DNA from 2 places in the Bacillus sp. THAF10 genome. Region 1 is predicted to be linked to the other one. Evidence: predicted binding sites of a transcription regulator. Region 1 holds the regulator's gene; the other holds the start of a gene.
What was found. The regulator Rex, encoded in region 1, represses fermentation and respiration genes when NADH is low (regulators of the CRP and FNR family bind a similar motif). The targets are predictions, from matches to a motif close to TTGTGAAATATTTCACAA.
Positions count from the first base shown of each region.

Region 1 (7,695 bases):
TGTCATAACCATGAGTCTTTGAAATTTTAAAGATGTACTCATTTAATTGATTTGTTTCTCCTTCAGGTAAGTCTATATTTAACTTATAGTTAATTCTGTAGCCTTTTGAACCTATTTTTTCAATTATCTCTATAAAATGTTTGGAAGTAATGATGAGCTGTTGTGTCATATGGAAAGGAACTCTTTGCATTATGTATTTAAGTTTATTATTATTAAAATCATATTTTATTCCTACAATGTTTGACTTTTCGAACCCTACAATATTTTCATCACCAAAGATATTTATAAGATCTCCAACACCATTTGAATTAAATACTTTAAACATTTTTAATTGCTGTCCTCCCATAGATAACAACTCCTTCCCTAGAAAATTATTTTATATTATAATGTCTAAATGCTCCATTAATATTAACATTTATTAGTAAATTCTACAATTATTTGTTTTATATATATTAGGATTAAATAAAAATGAGGTGTTCAATGAGTAATCTCATTGAACACCTCAAATTCTTCAACTAATTTCGGTCATTATTCCGGACAGTAAAATGCGCATCTTCATCAAGAACCTTTATAAATAAAGGATTCTTAACAAATATTACATCATGCCGCCCATTCCACCCATGCCGCCCATGTCAGGCATGCCGCCGCCAGCGTTTTCTTCTGGGATGTCGGCTACTACTGCTTCGGTAGTCAGGAACATCGCAGATACGGAAGCTGCGTTTTGTAGTGCGGAACGAGATACTTTGGTTGGGTCAACGATACCAGCGTCAAGCATGTTTACCCATTCGCCAGTTGCTGCGTTGAAGCCGATTCCTACTTTTTCTTTCTTTAGACGATCTACGATAACAGATCCTTCTAGGCCAGCGTTGTGCGCGATTTGGCGTACAGGCTCTTCCATTGCGCGAAGAACGATGTTCACACCAGTAGCTTCGTCGCCATCTGCTTGGATTTCTGCTACTTTGTTGTAGATGTTTACGAATGCAGTACCACCACCGGCTACGATACCTTCTTCAACAGCAGCACGTGTGGAGTTTAGAGCATCTTCAATGCGAAGTTTGCGCTCTTTTAGTTCTGTTTCAGTAGCTGCACCAACTTTGATTACTGCTACACCGCCAGCAAGTTTAGCTAGGCGCTCTTGTAATTTTTCGCGGTCGAATTCAGAAGTTGTTTCTTCTAATTGCGCACGGATTTGGCCAACACGAGCTTGGATTTCTTCTGTGTTGCCGTGTCCGTTTACCACAGTTGTGTTTTCTTTTGTTACGACGATTTTGTCTGCACGACCTAATTGGCTGATGTTCGCAGATTTAAGGTCAAGGCCTAGTTCTTCTGTGATCACTTCTCCGCCAGTTAGGACAGCGATGTCTTGAAGCATAGCTTTACGACGGTCACCGAATCCAGGAGCTTTTACAGCTACTGCATTGAATGTTCCGCGTAGTTTGTTTACAACAAGTGTTGCTAGTGCTTCGCCTTCTACGTCTTCAGCTATTAGTAACAATGGCTTGCCTTGTTGTACTACTTGCTCAAGAACTGGAAGGATTTCTTGGATGTTCGTGATTTTCTTATCTGTAATTAACACATAAGGGTTTTCAAGAACAGCTTCCATTTTGTCAGAATCTGTTACCATGTATGGAGATGCATATCCACGGTCGAATTGCATACCTTCTACTACTTCAAGCTCTGTTGTGAAGCCTTTAGATTCTTCAAGAGTGATAACGCCGTCGTTACCCACGCGCTCCATTGCTTCTGCGATTAGTTGGCCAACCTCTTCGTCCGCTGCAGAGATAGATGCAACTTGTGCGATGGAAGCTTTGCCTTCGATTGGTTTAGAGATTGTTTTTAATTCTTCAATTGCAACCGCAACCGCTTTTTCAATTCCCTTACGAACGCCCATTGGGTTCGCACCAGCTGTTACGTTCTTTAAGCCTTCGCGGATCATCGCTTGCGCTAGAACTGTTGCAGTTGTTGTACCGTCACCAGCAACATCGTTTGTTTTGCTAGCAACTTCTGCTACAAGCTTTGCACCCATGTTTTCAAAAGAATCTTCTAATTCGATTTCTTTTGCGATGGTTACACCGTCATTTGTGATAAGTGGAGAACCGAATTTTTTCTCAAGAACCACGTTGCGTCCTTTTGGTCCTAATGTTACTTTCACTGCATCAGCTAACTTGTCTACACCGCGTAACATGGAGCGGCGAGCTTCTTCACTGAACTTAATCTCTTTTGCCATAATTGATAGACCTCCTCAGGAAAGTTAAATGTATTTTTGGTTTTTCATTATGAATATGCGCCAGCTGGTCTGTCAGCCGCACGCCTTGATTATTTGCCTACTACTGCAAGTACGTCTGCTTCTTTAAGGATAAGAAGTTCTTTGCCTTCGAATTTCACTTCTGTACCAGCGTATTTAGAGAAGATTACGCTGTCGCCAGCTGCAACTTCAAGTGCTACGCGCTCTCCGCTTTCTAGTACGCGACCTGAACCTACTGCTACTACCTTACCTTCTTGAGGTTTTTCTTTCGCAGAGTCTGGTAATACGATACCACTTGCCGTTTTTTCTTCTGATTGAACAAGCTCAATTACAATGCGATCACCTAATGGCTTTAACATGAAAACAACCTCCTTGGTTTCATAAGTAATGTTTGGTTTATTATTAGCACTCTTACGTCTTGAGTGCTAACACAATTATTATAATAAATAATCTCTTTTCATTTTGCAAGTATCTTTATCTAAAATTTTTTCGACTTTGGAATCCTTTACATTTTTCATAAAAGTACTGTTAAATGCCGCTGTTGATTTCCTCAAATGGCTCCGCGTCCGCGGGGTCTCCAGTCTATCGCTTCAATCCCGGGGGAGTCTACGCCCTTGCTCCAATCAACAGCGAGAAACTACTTCATGACAAGGGGGAGTGGTTGCGAAATTTGTTGTCAGGTGTCGAATGGCCTTTATGTTGCTTCAAATGGCTTAATTAATTGGAAGTTGGATTAATTATGGGTGAAAGTCGCTTAATAAATCGAAAAGTGGATTAATTATGTCCCAAACCCCCTCCATTAATTTCATCACCCTCCCACGAAATCCAAACTCAATCAAAACCCACACGCAAGAAATCAATAATATAGGAAACCTTATCATTATAGGGACATATATATTGTATGGTACAATACGGAAAGTGAATATTGCACAAGAGGAGCTCGTTATGACGAAAAAGTATTGGTATGTCATTATCGTATATGTAGTTATGCAGCTGTCCATAGCTGGGGGAGTTCCGCTGCTTCTGTGGCTTGGTATTGGTGAAGGGATGGAAAACAGAATTCCATATTTGATAGGACTCTGGGCCTTTATCAGTTTTACCTTAGCTGCTATTATTATTTGCTGGATGCTGCGGAAAGAATGGAAACAAGAGGATTTTCGCGGCGAACCGGTTTCGTTGTCGATTACGGTTCTTTGGTCCATGCTTGGTTTTCCAATCGCGCTGATTGGTCAAGCGGTTGCGGCGATGGTTCAGCAGCAGCTGTTTGGGATTGAGCCAGGCTCACAAAATACACAACAAATCATGGGGTTTGTGTCAGCGTTCCCGTTAATGATTTTTGCAGTAGCCGTGGCTGGGCCAATTATGGAGGAGATCATCTTTCGGAAGATCATTTTCGGCGCCATCTATAAGCGCTTCAATTTTGCTGCAGGGTTGGTTGTCAGCTCCCTCCTATTTGCCCTTGTCCATCAAGACTTTAAGCATTTACTTATCTATTTTGTGATGGGCGGGATTTTTGCATTTTTATATGTAAAAACAAAACGGATTATTGTGCCGATTATTGCCCATGTGGGAATGAACTCGTTTGTAGTAATCGTACAATTTGTGTTCCGGGAGGACATTGAACGGTACATGCAGCGGATGGAAGAGATGCAAAACAATCTTCCGCAGTTTATTTCGTTCTTTTTTTAGGCTATGTTACCCGTAATCAACGTTACTGTCGGGCTCTTTTCGTGGAGGAATATATAATGTTGAAGCAATTTTTCTTCGCGTAAATATTAGAAAAAGTCTTAAAGCCGACTTTTTCTTTGTTAGATGCAACAATCTCTGAGAAAAGAGCTTTTTTAAGACTTGGAGGATTATTTGATGAAAATTACACCGTTACGCATGGTTTTCTTTTATTCGATCATGGGGTCCTTGTTTTTGTACCTCGCGATTGCCTCATTAGGGGAAAGCATTTGGGAGTGGCACACGATTTTGTTAATGCTGATTGCCACGTTTGATTTTGGAGTGGCGATCCGCTCATACTTGCTTCATAAAAAAATAAAAGAGATCCAAAGAAAATAGGCTCACACCTCTTAGGGTGCGAGCCTATTTTTGATTTAATTCCTGTTCCATTAATGCTTCTGCTTTCTTTGCTTTTCGGTAAGCCGTACGCGAGATGACGATGCTTATTTCATATAGAACAAAGAGCGGGACTGTGACCATCAGATGAGAGATTAATTCTGGTGGTGTAATCAGTCCGCCAATGACCAATAGAGCGAAATAAGCGAATTTACGGATTCGTACGAGCAAGTCAGGTGTGATCAGGCCAAGTCTTGTTAAGAACATCACAATGACTGGCATTTGAAACAGCAGCCCAAATGGAAGGGTGAGCTGAAACAAGAATTGAAAGTATTCATTAATTCCAATAACCTGATTAATGTCTAAGCGGTCTGCCAGTCTTCCCATAAAGTCGACAACAAATGGAAAGAGGATAAAGTATGAAAAAGCTAGTCCACTTATAAACAGGATGATGGAAATAGGGATATAACTTAAGGTTACACGGCGCTCTTTTTCGTATAGTCCTGGACTGATGAAGCTCCAGAGCTGAAAAAGGGTCACCGGAAACGTGATGATAAAGGCGATGATAAAGGCAAATTGCATGAAGATTTTGATGGGATCTGTCATGCGAAAGGCATTCATCGTCAGCTCTTTCGCTTCGTTGGTGTTTTGTAAGTATACGATAATCGGTTCGGCGAGTAAGAAGCCACCGATGGCCGACACGAAAAAGAAGGATACCACCAGGATGATTCTTTTTCGAAGCTCACCTATATGGTCATAAACCGACATTTCTCTATCTGGCATATATGTTCATCCTTACATTACTTCGTTTCTTCTTTTTTCTCTTTATCGTCGTCATCGGCCAATCCTTTTGTCGCGTTCTTGAATTCACGCAACGTATTCCCGGCAGCTTTCCCTAGCTGTGGTAACTTGCTTGGTCCGAAGATTAATAGTGCTACAAATACAATAAGTAAGAGGCTTCCCATTCCTAATGAACCCATTTTTGACACCTCCTCGAAATATTCTTATTCTACAACTTTTTTACTCGCTTGGATAGTGCTTGAGAAAATATACCAATGATTGGAGTTCCACCGCTAAATCGATGTGATGGATGCGAATGTTTTCCGGTACATTGATACGTGCTGGTGTAAAGTTCAGTATGCCCTTTACGCCCTTTTTTACAAGTCTATCCGCAATAGGCTGCGCAACAGGAGCCGGAACCGTCAAGATGGCTACCGTCACATTGTCTGGCAAGTGTACTTCCATATCGTCTAAATGATAAACAGGGACCCCACCGATCTCCGAGCCGATTTTGGACTCGTCCACATCGAAGGCCGTCACTATTTTCGTATTATTGTTTTTCATAAAATTATAATGTAGGAAGGCGGTTCCTAAATTACCTACACCTATTAGAGTAACATATGTTAATTCGTCTTGGTCGAGCGTTTTCCTGAAAAAAGTTAACAAATATTGAACATTATAGCCATAGCCTTTTTTTCCAAGAGCGCCAAAATAACTGAAGTCTCTGCGGATGGTTGCCGAATCGACCTTTACTGCTTCACTAAGCTCTGCCGAGGAAACTCGTTGTTTTCCTGAAGCATGCAAATTTTGAATAAAACGGTAATAAAGAGGCAGTCTTTTTGCTGTTGCCTGTGGTATTTTCCATTGTTCGTTATTCATATTACTCCCCCATTTGTACGACACGTTTGCTCTTAATTCTATTCTATCACGTTACGAAAACGATTACATTTCTATCTTTTTAGACTTTGTTAAAAGTGATTATACTTTTATATGAAGTTTCTAGTTGTTGATTGTAGCAAAGGCGGAGACTCCTGCGGGAATGAAGGGATTGACAGGAGACCCCACAGGGCGATAGCCCGAGGAGGTTCCTGCATCGCCCCGCGGACGCGGAGTCATTTGCAGAAATCAACAACGTAGTTTGAACAGAGCCTTTTCATAAAAACCCCAATATCTTGATGTTAACTAAGAAGAAGGATAAACTTATCTTAGAATTGCTTGAGGTGAAAAGGATGATTATTTTACAAGTAAATCAGCTATCGAAATATTTCGGTGCTGACCTTATTTTATCGAATATAAAACTAGAAGTACAATCGAAAGATAGAATTGCCTTGGTTGGACGCAATGGGGCCGGTAAATCTACTCTACTTAAAATCATATCCAATCAGCTTTCCTTTGATTCAGGGGAGCTTATTAAACCAAAAGGAGTCTCCATTGGCTATTTAGCTCAGGATACGGGCTTGCAGACGGAGCGCTCGATTTGGGATGAAATGCTGACGGTGTTTACGGAGCTTCGTGAGCTTGAAGGCAAGATGCGCGAGCTTGAGGCAAATATGGGGGACCCTGCTTATTTTGATGATCAGGCCCGCTATGTACGTGTGCTGAAGGAGTATGACGAGGTGCAGGAGTCCTTTAAGCAGCGTGGGGGCTTTCAATATGAAGCAGACATCCGCTCTGTTTTGCATGGGTTACGTTTTTCAGAATTTGATTATGACACGCCGATTGAGACATTGAGTGGTGGGCAGCGCACTCGTCTTGCGCTTGCAAAGCTTCTATTAACAAAGCCAGATCTGTTGATTTTGGATGAGCCAACCAACCACCTTGACATCGACACGCTTTCTTGGCTCGAAAGCTACCTGCAGGGCTACCCAGGTGCGTTGCTGATTGTTTCGCATGATCGCTACTTCTTGGACAAAGTGGTGACAACCGTTTATGAGATTTCTAGAAAAAAATCAACGAAATTCATCGGAAACTATAGCAAGTATTTAGAGCTAAAAGCAGAGCAGTATGAACGGGATATGAAGTCCTTTGAAAAGCAGCAGGATGAGATTGCGAAGCTGCAGGATTTTGTGGCCCGTAATTTAGCGAGAGCTTCCACCACGAAAAGGGCCCAAAGCCGCCGAAAGCAGCTCGAAAAGATGGAAGTTATGGAGCGTCCAAAAGGAGACGAAAAATCCGCTTCGATTATGTTTGATATTGATAGACAAAGTGGAAATGATGTTTTAAAAATAAAAGATTTAGCTGTTTCTTATGATGCGACCCCTATTTTTCGACATGTGGCGATGAGCCTATCACGCGGGGATAGTGTCGCACTTGTTGGTCCGAACGGAATTGGAAAGTCGACCTTATTAAAAACACTTGTCGGGAAGTTAAAGCCACTTGCTGGCGAGTATGGTTTTGGTGCCAATGTGAGCATCAGTTATTATGACCAGCAGCAAGCAGACCTGACCTCCAATAAAACCGTGCTAGCAGAGCTTTGGGATCAATATCCAAACAAGGTGGAAAAAGAAATCCGTACCGTGCTCGGTAACTTTCTTTTTTCAGGAGATGATGTGTTAAAGCCAGTGTCCACTTTGAGCGGTGGGGAAAAGGCACGGCTTGCGCTGTCGAAA
Region 1 is NZ_CP045403.1:318,512-326,206, reverse strand. Features, by position in the region: gene FIU87_RS01805 (hypothetical protein) at 1-346, opposite strand, end outside; gene groL (chaperonin GroEL) at 596-2,227, opposite strand; gene groES (co-chaperone GroES) at 2,317-2,604, opposite strand; gene FIU87_RS01790 (CPBP family intramembrane glutamic endopeptidase) at 3,191-3,934, shown strand; gene FIU87_RS01785 (YdiK family protein) at 4,109-4,309, shown strand; gene tatC (twin-arginine translocase subunit TatC) at 4,334-5,089, opposite strand; gene FIU87_RS01775 (twin-arginine translocase TatA/TatE family subunit) at 5,107-5,286, opposite strand; gene FIU87_RS01770 (redox-sensing transcriptional repressor Rex) at 5,327-5,965, opposite strand; gene FIU87_RS01765 (ABC-F family ATP-binding cassette domain-containing protein) at 6,316-7,695, shown strand, end outside.

Region 2 (7,695 bases), 1.9 Mb from region 1:
CAATAGCGTTTCTGCATTTCCTATCTTATCTATTGTACCTACATAGAGGCTGACATAATGTTTTTGCGCGTTTAACGCAAACACATAGTTGTCGTCTTTACCATAATTCAACATCTTATAGCGAATCACCTCTTCCATTTCTGGTGCATATGTAAAAATCATTTGTCGAATAACGAGAAGTTTCTCTTTTCGCCAATCGTCTTCAAGCATCTCTAAATATTCTTCAGCATTCTTAACATCATATTGCATGTTAAATCTCCCTCCTTCTATCATTTGTATATTCTTCATTGAATTCCCTATCATTAAGTGAATTTTCTCCATCATAACGCCATTTATTAGCAATATCCTCAGCTTGTTTCAGAGTTATAATCTAAAACTTATAAGTCATAAATCTGTTCCTCTTGTCCTACTAAGCCTTCCTCTATAAAGATGAGATAACTGCTCAGTATAATGAACATCTATATTTTAACATATTTTTCTAGTGATTTCTTTAAACTCCTACAACAACCCCTGCAATAATTATTTCTACCTGATAGAGTGGAATGTGTTGTCATAGTAGATATAGAAACGAATACTCATTTAACAGTCGATATAACAACAAAAAACGCACTGAGAATTTCTTTTTGAAATACAGCGCGTTTTCCATTGATATTTACTTGTTTGCATCTCTTATAGATGATTATCTTGTATCTTCCCACCTGTAAACTTTCGGCATATGGAAGGCCATCATTACCTATACCCCCTGCTTACCTTGTAACGGTTGCGGCAGTGGGGGTTGAAGGCCACCTCCTATATCGAGAATAAGATATTACAACCAACTACGTATGAAAAGGATTTAGAATTATAGTAGCAACAAGTATCACCAGGAAATCCAAGAAAGTTTTCTAATTTTGATGTGTTTTAAAAAAAACGATGTAAGACTGGAACAAAAATCTCTATAAAATCCATGTCAATACTAATGTCCATACACATACAAAGGCCAGTAAACCGAAGCTGTATTTAAGTGTCATTTTCATTAGTGCTGATTCATTTCCTGTCTGCCCTACCGCAGCAGTCGCAATGGCAATGGACTGAGGGGAGACAAGCTTGGCCATGACGCCGCCCGCTGTATTCGCGGCAACCAAAAGGGAGGAATTGCCTCCAAGAATGTTGCCGGCCGTTGCTTGGATTGGTGCGAACAGCGTGTTGTTATTCACCACGGAACCTGTCATAAATACCCCAATCCAACCAAGAATTGGTGATAGTAATGGAAAAATTTGACCTGTCATCGCCACCGCCTCCCCTAAAGCAGTTGTCATTCCAGCATAGGTCATAAGCTTGGCAATTCCAAGTATTGCACAGATCATCAAAATCGGTATACTGAATTCCTTCAAGGTCTTCCCAAGGAGTTGAAAGCCTTCTTTTCCATCAATCGTCTTGGTCGTGAGAATCGTCGTCAAGGCTGCCAATAAAATGGCTGTTCCTGTAGCTCCAATTATGTCAATGCTCACCGAGATTGAGGAGCCAGGGATCACGCCACTCAAAAGGGAAAAGTGGAAGATCGCTTCCTCTGCAAACAATCCTTTAAATATCGGCAGACTCCAGATCATGATGAAGAGTGTAAGTAAGTAAAATGGAGACCAGGCTTTCACCACTTCACCGATTGAATATGTTTCTACTTTTCTTTCATTTCCTTCAAAGAGGAAAATGTTTTTCGGCTGCCATTTTTTCAAGAATAAGGCTAGTACACCCATTGTGAGTAATGAAGGGATGATATCGGCTAATTCCGGTCCAATCGTGACCGTGATTAGCGCTTGTGTGACCGTATACGTCGAAGAAGTTACCAGAATAGCAGGTAAGATTTCCTTGATCCCCTTAATGCCGTCCATCAGCCAGATCAATAAAAAGGGAATCGTAAAATTGATGATTGGTAGAGTGAAAACTGTCAACGTTGATACCTTCATGGAAGTTACATTCTCAAGTTCAAAAGCATCGATGATCCCGACCGGAATTCCGATTGCCCCGAACGCACCGGATGCCCCGTTGGCAATCAGACAGAGCATGGCTGCCTCCAGGGGCTTAAAGCCAAGTGATACAAGAAGGACCGCACAAATGGCAATCGGTACACCGAAGCCGGCAGCACCTTCTAGGAATGCATTAAAGCAGAAACCGATGAGAAGGAGCTGCAGGCGTTGATCGGGTGAAATTCCGGCAATGCTTCCTCTCAGTACGTCGAATTTACCGGATTTCACCGCAATTTTGTACAGCCAAACTGCCATCACAATGATATAGCCGATCGGCCATACGCCAAGGACCGCTCCTTGTACGATGCTTCCCAGGGATTCCCCGATAGGAAGCTTAAATATGAAGAGAGCAATAAGCAACGTCACACCCAGGTTCAAAAGCGCGGCATAAATTCCTTTCATTTTAAACAACGTAAGGCTCAGGAGGAATAAAAAGATTGGGATCGCCGCCACTAAGGCTGTCATACCAAGATTATTAAACGGGTTAAAACTTTCTGCAAGCATGGTAAAAGACTCCTTTTTTGTGAAAAATCTATGGATGTTTTACTTAGTTCCAAACTTGATTCTTGATGTTTTTCAAGGTCTGAACTGACGCGGCAAACCTCTCATTCTCCTCTTCATTCAGGGACAGTTCAATTACTTTTTCAATTCCTTGACGGTGAAGGACACTTGGAACCCCGATGTACACATCCTCCATCCCATACTCTCCATCGAGCATCGCTCCGACTGGGAGGATTACATGCTCATTCTTGAGAATCGCTTTGGTAATTCTCGCCAATCCCATCGCAATTCCGTAATACGTAGCGCCTTTCATTTCGATGATCCGGTAAGCCGCATCTCGCACCTCTTGGGCAATCTCACGTTTTCTTTCCTCAGAAAGCTTTGGAGCAATGTGTGTGCCCGAAATATTGGCGGAACTCCAAACAGGAAGCTGGGAATCACCGTGCTCTCCGATGATGTATCCGTGCACACTCGTTGGGGCTGTCCCAAACTCCTTCCCGAGTAAATGACGGAATCTTGCGGTGTCAAGCACCGTTCCGCTTCCTATCACACGTTCTTTCGGCAGGCCGGAGAATTTCCATGTTGCATAAGCCAATATATCAACTGGATTCGTAGCGACTATGAAAATGCCATTGAAACCTGATTTCATAATTTCCCCTACTATGCTTTCAAAGATTTTCACGTTTTTACTAACAAGATCAAGACGGGTTTCACCGGGCTTCTGGGCTGCGCCGGCACAAATCACCACTATCGCTGCATCTTCACAGTCTTGATACGTTCCATAGCGGATCGTCATGGAACTCGGTGCATACACCACTCCATGATCGAGGTCCATCACATCCCCACGCGCTTTCCCTTCATTCAAGTCCACCAGAACCAATTCATCACTCAACCCCTGATTCATCAAAGAATACGCATAACTTGACCCTACCGCTCCTGTTCCAACCAATACAATTTTGTTTCCTAATGTCACACTCATGGTTCGTACCTCCGTTGCTGATCAGATTTGCGAAAAACTTCACATCGATGATAACTCACTTGTATGTGAAATATTTCACATACAATAATAAAAAAATAAAGATAAAAGCAAATTGCTCAAAAAATAAAAAATAAGTTGTTTGTGAAGTGTTTCACAAACTTATTATAAGCCACTTTTTTCTAATAGGCAACCTATTACAGGAAAATTTTTGATTATAATTGAAAGTTTTTTGGAAATCGCTTGCCTGCAAGCTTTTTAATTAACTCAGAGGGAATAATTGAAAATTATTTTGAAGGTGAAATATCTGAGGAGCAGTTGAATGAATGGTCAAATGAATGAGATGTCAATTATACTTTCAGATTTACAGAGAACGTTTTTAAAAGTTCTGTAGTTCTAGTACGATTATCTACACCGCATTAGCGGTGCTTTTATATTCTCCAGAATATTGACCAAATAAACGAAAAGGAAGCATTTTTAAATAAACGCCCCCGATTGTTGAAGATCGCTCTGGTACATCCACGGAGTAAAATATTCTAGATAAGCCCGTTTAGTTTAGGAATTTAAAAATGATTTTACCTTATCATTAAAGACATTTTCTTCAAACCATTCGTAAATTTCGTCCTCAGTTTTTTCTCTACGTTTAGCTTCATTTTCATCTTCTGTATAATTATATTCATCATCTATTCGTGCCCTCGCTTCTGAGATTTTTAATATCTTTTCAGTGAATTCTAATAATTTCTTTTTCTCTATTTCATTTTCAAAATCCATTCTTTCAAAAACAGTTGAATTTACATCATCTAATAAAGATATTCCTTTAAAAAGAAAATACATTGCAGCATAAAGTTTTCGTTCTTCTAATTCTATAAATTTTATTACCATAAGTGCTCACCTCGTTACAATTTTTCAAGCTGATCGATTAACTACCAAATTTTTTATAAAAGTAAGAGTGACGACTTACCTAACAATCGCTCCAGATTATTGATTAAAAAAAACCTATAAAAATTCAACTCTAATAATTTTCAATTGTTGTAACACCATACTCAGTAACTAATATCCGATGCGATAATTCTTCCAGCCAATTTTTTTCATTAAGTTTCATTATTCCATACTCATATTGATATGTACGGCTTCCAATATTGATTTTAATGTGCTTTGGATTTTCTAAGACATTTCGAATGGATTCCTGATACCATTGTTGTACAGGGATTCTATATAATTCAAGAACATCTCCTACCTCCATATACTTATCTATATAAGTCCAGAAGTCCTTGTTGCCCAATCCCCTTGCTTCATATAAATATGGCAACGTTAAAATTTCTTGAACTATTTTAGTCCAATATGAATCTAAATCAAGAACAAAGAAGCTCAATCCATTTTCAAAAAAACCGCCATTATTTTCTTCAATTTCCTTTGGAATATTAAAGGGCTTTGTTGAGGCTAAAAACTGAATTTCAGACAAAGTACCACTTCCTTTTTAACAACAATTATTTCCTCGCTATTCAGTTATACTGCACGTTCGATTATAACTACTTTCACAAAAATACTTCATAAACGAGAGCTATTAACATAACTACTATTTAGGACAGTTTTTCCTTCACAATAACCATTGATAATTGTAAGTTAATACTCCAAAAATTGCCCCAAACGCTAAATCAAAAGCTGAACCAAACACTATCCCAGTAACTTCTGACTTCTTTTGATTTTTGTTACTCTCATCAATTAACGTTCCTCACAATTTAACAAGATTTCACAAACTAATATGTCAATCAAAAATCTCTATATGCCTTTTCTGCCTGTAGTAGTCCAGTCTATCCTGCAGGGTCCCAGTATGAAACTCGAATTTATGGCCATCGGGATCGGTAAAATAGATAGACTGCTTGTCTCTCTCATCTCTTGGCCGGCCGTTTAAAAGATTTACTCGACAGGATAGCAAGTGTTCATACATCCCTTTGAAATCGGACTCGTCTATACTAAATGCGATATGAGTGTAGGATTCATGGATCTCTTTTCTAGGAATCTCTTTTTCTTCATTTAGTGCTAGCCACATTCCATTTAGGTCAAAGTATGCAGTAGTTTTTCCTTTCACAAGAAGCTTTGCACCGAACACCTTTTGATAGAAAGCGATAGAGGTTTCAAGATTCGAGACAGAGAATAACAAATGGTTTATCCCCTTTATTTGCATTGTTCCTCCTCCGTTTTCACCATGGTGATAAATTCAACCGTACCTTTATGAAATGTATCCTTCTTCTTAAAGCCTAATTCCTCATATAAGTGGGTAGCTCTTTTATTAAATGAAGCGACCGTTAATCTTAATGGAGAACCAAGCTCAATTTTCTGTACCTGGTCCAATACATGTTGACAAAACAAAACTCCATGTCCTTTTCCAACGAGTTTCGGATTCATTCCAAGTCCGATATCTGTGGCTACTTCCTTATAGATTCCAAGTGGATGCCCAGCCGGTACCCTTGCAGCTTCCCCTATGCAGAAAAAACCTATTATTTCATCCTCTTCATTTAAAAAACATCGATAATTCCCGTTCATCATCTCAAAAATATTCTCTTCCGTCACATCATTATTATAAAAATCGTATGGTATTTCATATTTCCACATCAATATGTTTTCAGCGTGTTCTTTCGTCATTTCCTTAAAAATAAGCTTCACTTTTATCACCACTTTAGTTGATTATGTAATCCGCATGTTTCAACGGTTTTTCTGTTCGAAGGTAAAATTCTTCTCCTGGCCAATAGCGTCTATTGTATTTATCTAATCTTGCTTGGTAATCGCCTATATAAGAATCTCTTTCTAAGACTCTTTGATACCTTACTTGTCTTGGAATATCCAAATAAATAGTACAATCATAGAACTCTCTCCACTCTTTTCTTTGCAGGAAAACACCTTCAATAATTACCAGACTTTTGGGAGAGATGGACCTTTTGATTGGTTTAATGCTGTCTGTAGCAGATTCATAATACGGGAGGGTCACTGTGTTGCTTTGAGTGTATAATGGCTCAAATAATTGTTTAGTAAGCTGACCTACATCCCACTGCAAAAAGTAATACTCATACCATTCCTCTTTACCGGTTTGGTACCTGTTCCTTCTTGGTACAATATAGTCATCGATATGCAAAACAAAAGTGTTCATTCCTTTATTTTGAAGTGCTTGGATAAGTGTTTTAGAAAAAGTTGTTTTTCCAGCCCCACTTAATCCGTCGATTGCCACAATATATGGGCTTCCGCTAGTTTGGTTAGCAAAATATCTTTCTGACAGTATCTCTTTTATTTGAAATTCTCCCATTCAAAGTCCTCTTCTACTATAATATTCTTGTAACAACCCATAAACATCACAATCCTTATACTCACCCTTATAGTTACGAATCATATGTTTAATGGTTCCCTCTTTTTCCATTCCTGCTTTTCGCATAATTCTCCCTGATGCAGGATTGTCCGTATTATGTGCAGCGGATATTTTGTGAACATTCATTTCTATAAACCCAAATTTCATTACTGCCTTTAACGCCTCTGTCCCATAGCCCTGATTCCACCAGCTGGGACCAATCGAGTACCCGACCTCACAGTTTCCAGTATCCTCTTCAAAGTCATAGAGGTCAATTTCCCCGATAAGCTCTCCACTTACTTTTAGCTCGATCGCCCAATAGCAAAAAGAAGTAGTTTCATAACTTTTAACAATCTTTGCTATTCTATTTTCTGTTTCTGTCCATTTCTTATGTGGCGCACTCACTCTGTTGTCTGCTACCCTGGTATCTGATAGCCAGTGATGAAAGGCCGCCCCTGTATCGGATAGAGTAAACTTTCTCAATAGCAATCGTTCTGTTTCTATGTCAGGTGATCCTTTAAATGTTAGCATGGTGTGTCCTTTCCGTTAGTCAAACCTAATCATAAAACCAGGTCCTGTATGATTATTTCTAAATAGAAAATTAAAGTTTTCTATAGACTCTGGTACTGAATATTCTAGTACTGCGCGGATTTTCCCATCTTTATTTCCCCATAAGAGCTCTTTCTCATCCCAACCTTTTGCTTCTAATACTGTTACTTCGACTGGCCAATATTTTTCTCCTTCAGCTATAATCAAAAAGTCTCTTTTTAATGTCATTGCATATAAGGTATGTTCTTCTAAAATCTCAAACGAAAACTCAATGGCAATATTTTTCATTCCCGCATCATTAGGACGTTGGCTCTCTACTTCTAAAGCAG
Region 2 is NZ_CP045403.1:2,496,667-2,504,361, forward strand. Features, by position in the region: gene FIU87_RS13125 (iron chaperone) at 1-249, opposite strand, end outside; gene FIU87_RS13130 (L-lactate permease) at 936-2,507, opposite strand; gene FIU87_RS13135 (L-lactate dehydrogenase) at 2,551-3,483, opposite strand; gene FIU87_RS13140 (hypothetical protein) at 4,036-4,362, opposite strand; gene FIU87_RS13145 (hypothetical protein) at 4,493-4,942, opposite strand; gene fosB (metallothiol transferase FosB) at 5,246-5,665, opposite strand; gene FIU87_RS13155 (GNAT family N-acetyltransferase) at 5,656-6,144, opposite strand; gene FIU87_RS13160 (kinase) at 6,158-6,778, opposite strand; gene FIU87_RS13165 (GNAT family N-acetyltransferase) at 6,779-7,348, opposite strand; gene FIU87_RS13170 (ABC transporter permease) at 7,364-7,695, opposite strand, start outside.
Region 2: a site for Rex is predicted at 3,623-3,640, ahead of FIU87_RS13135 (L-lactate dehydrogenase). Genes of this name have one in related genera too.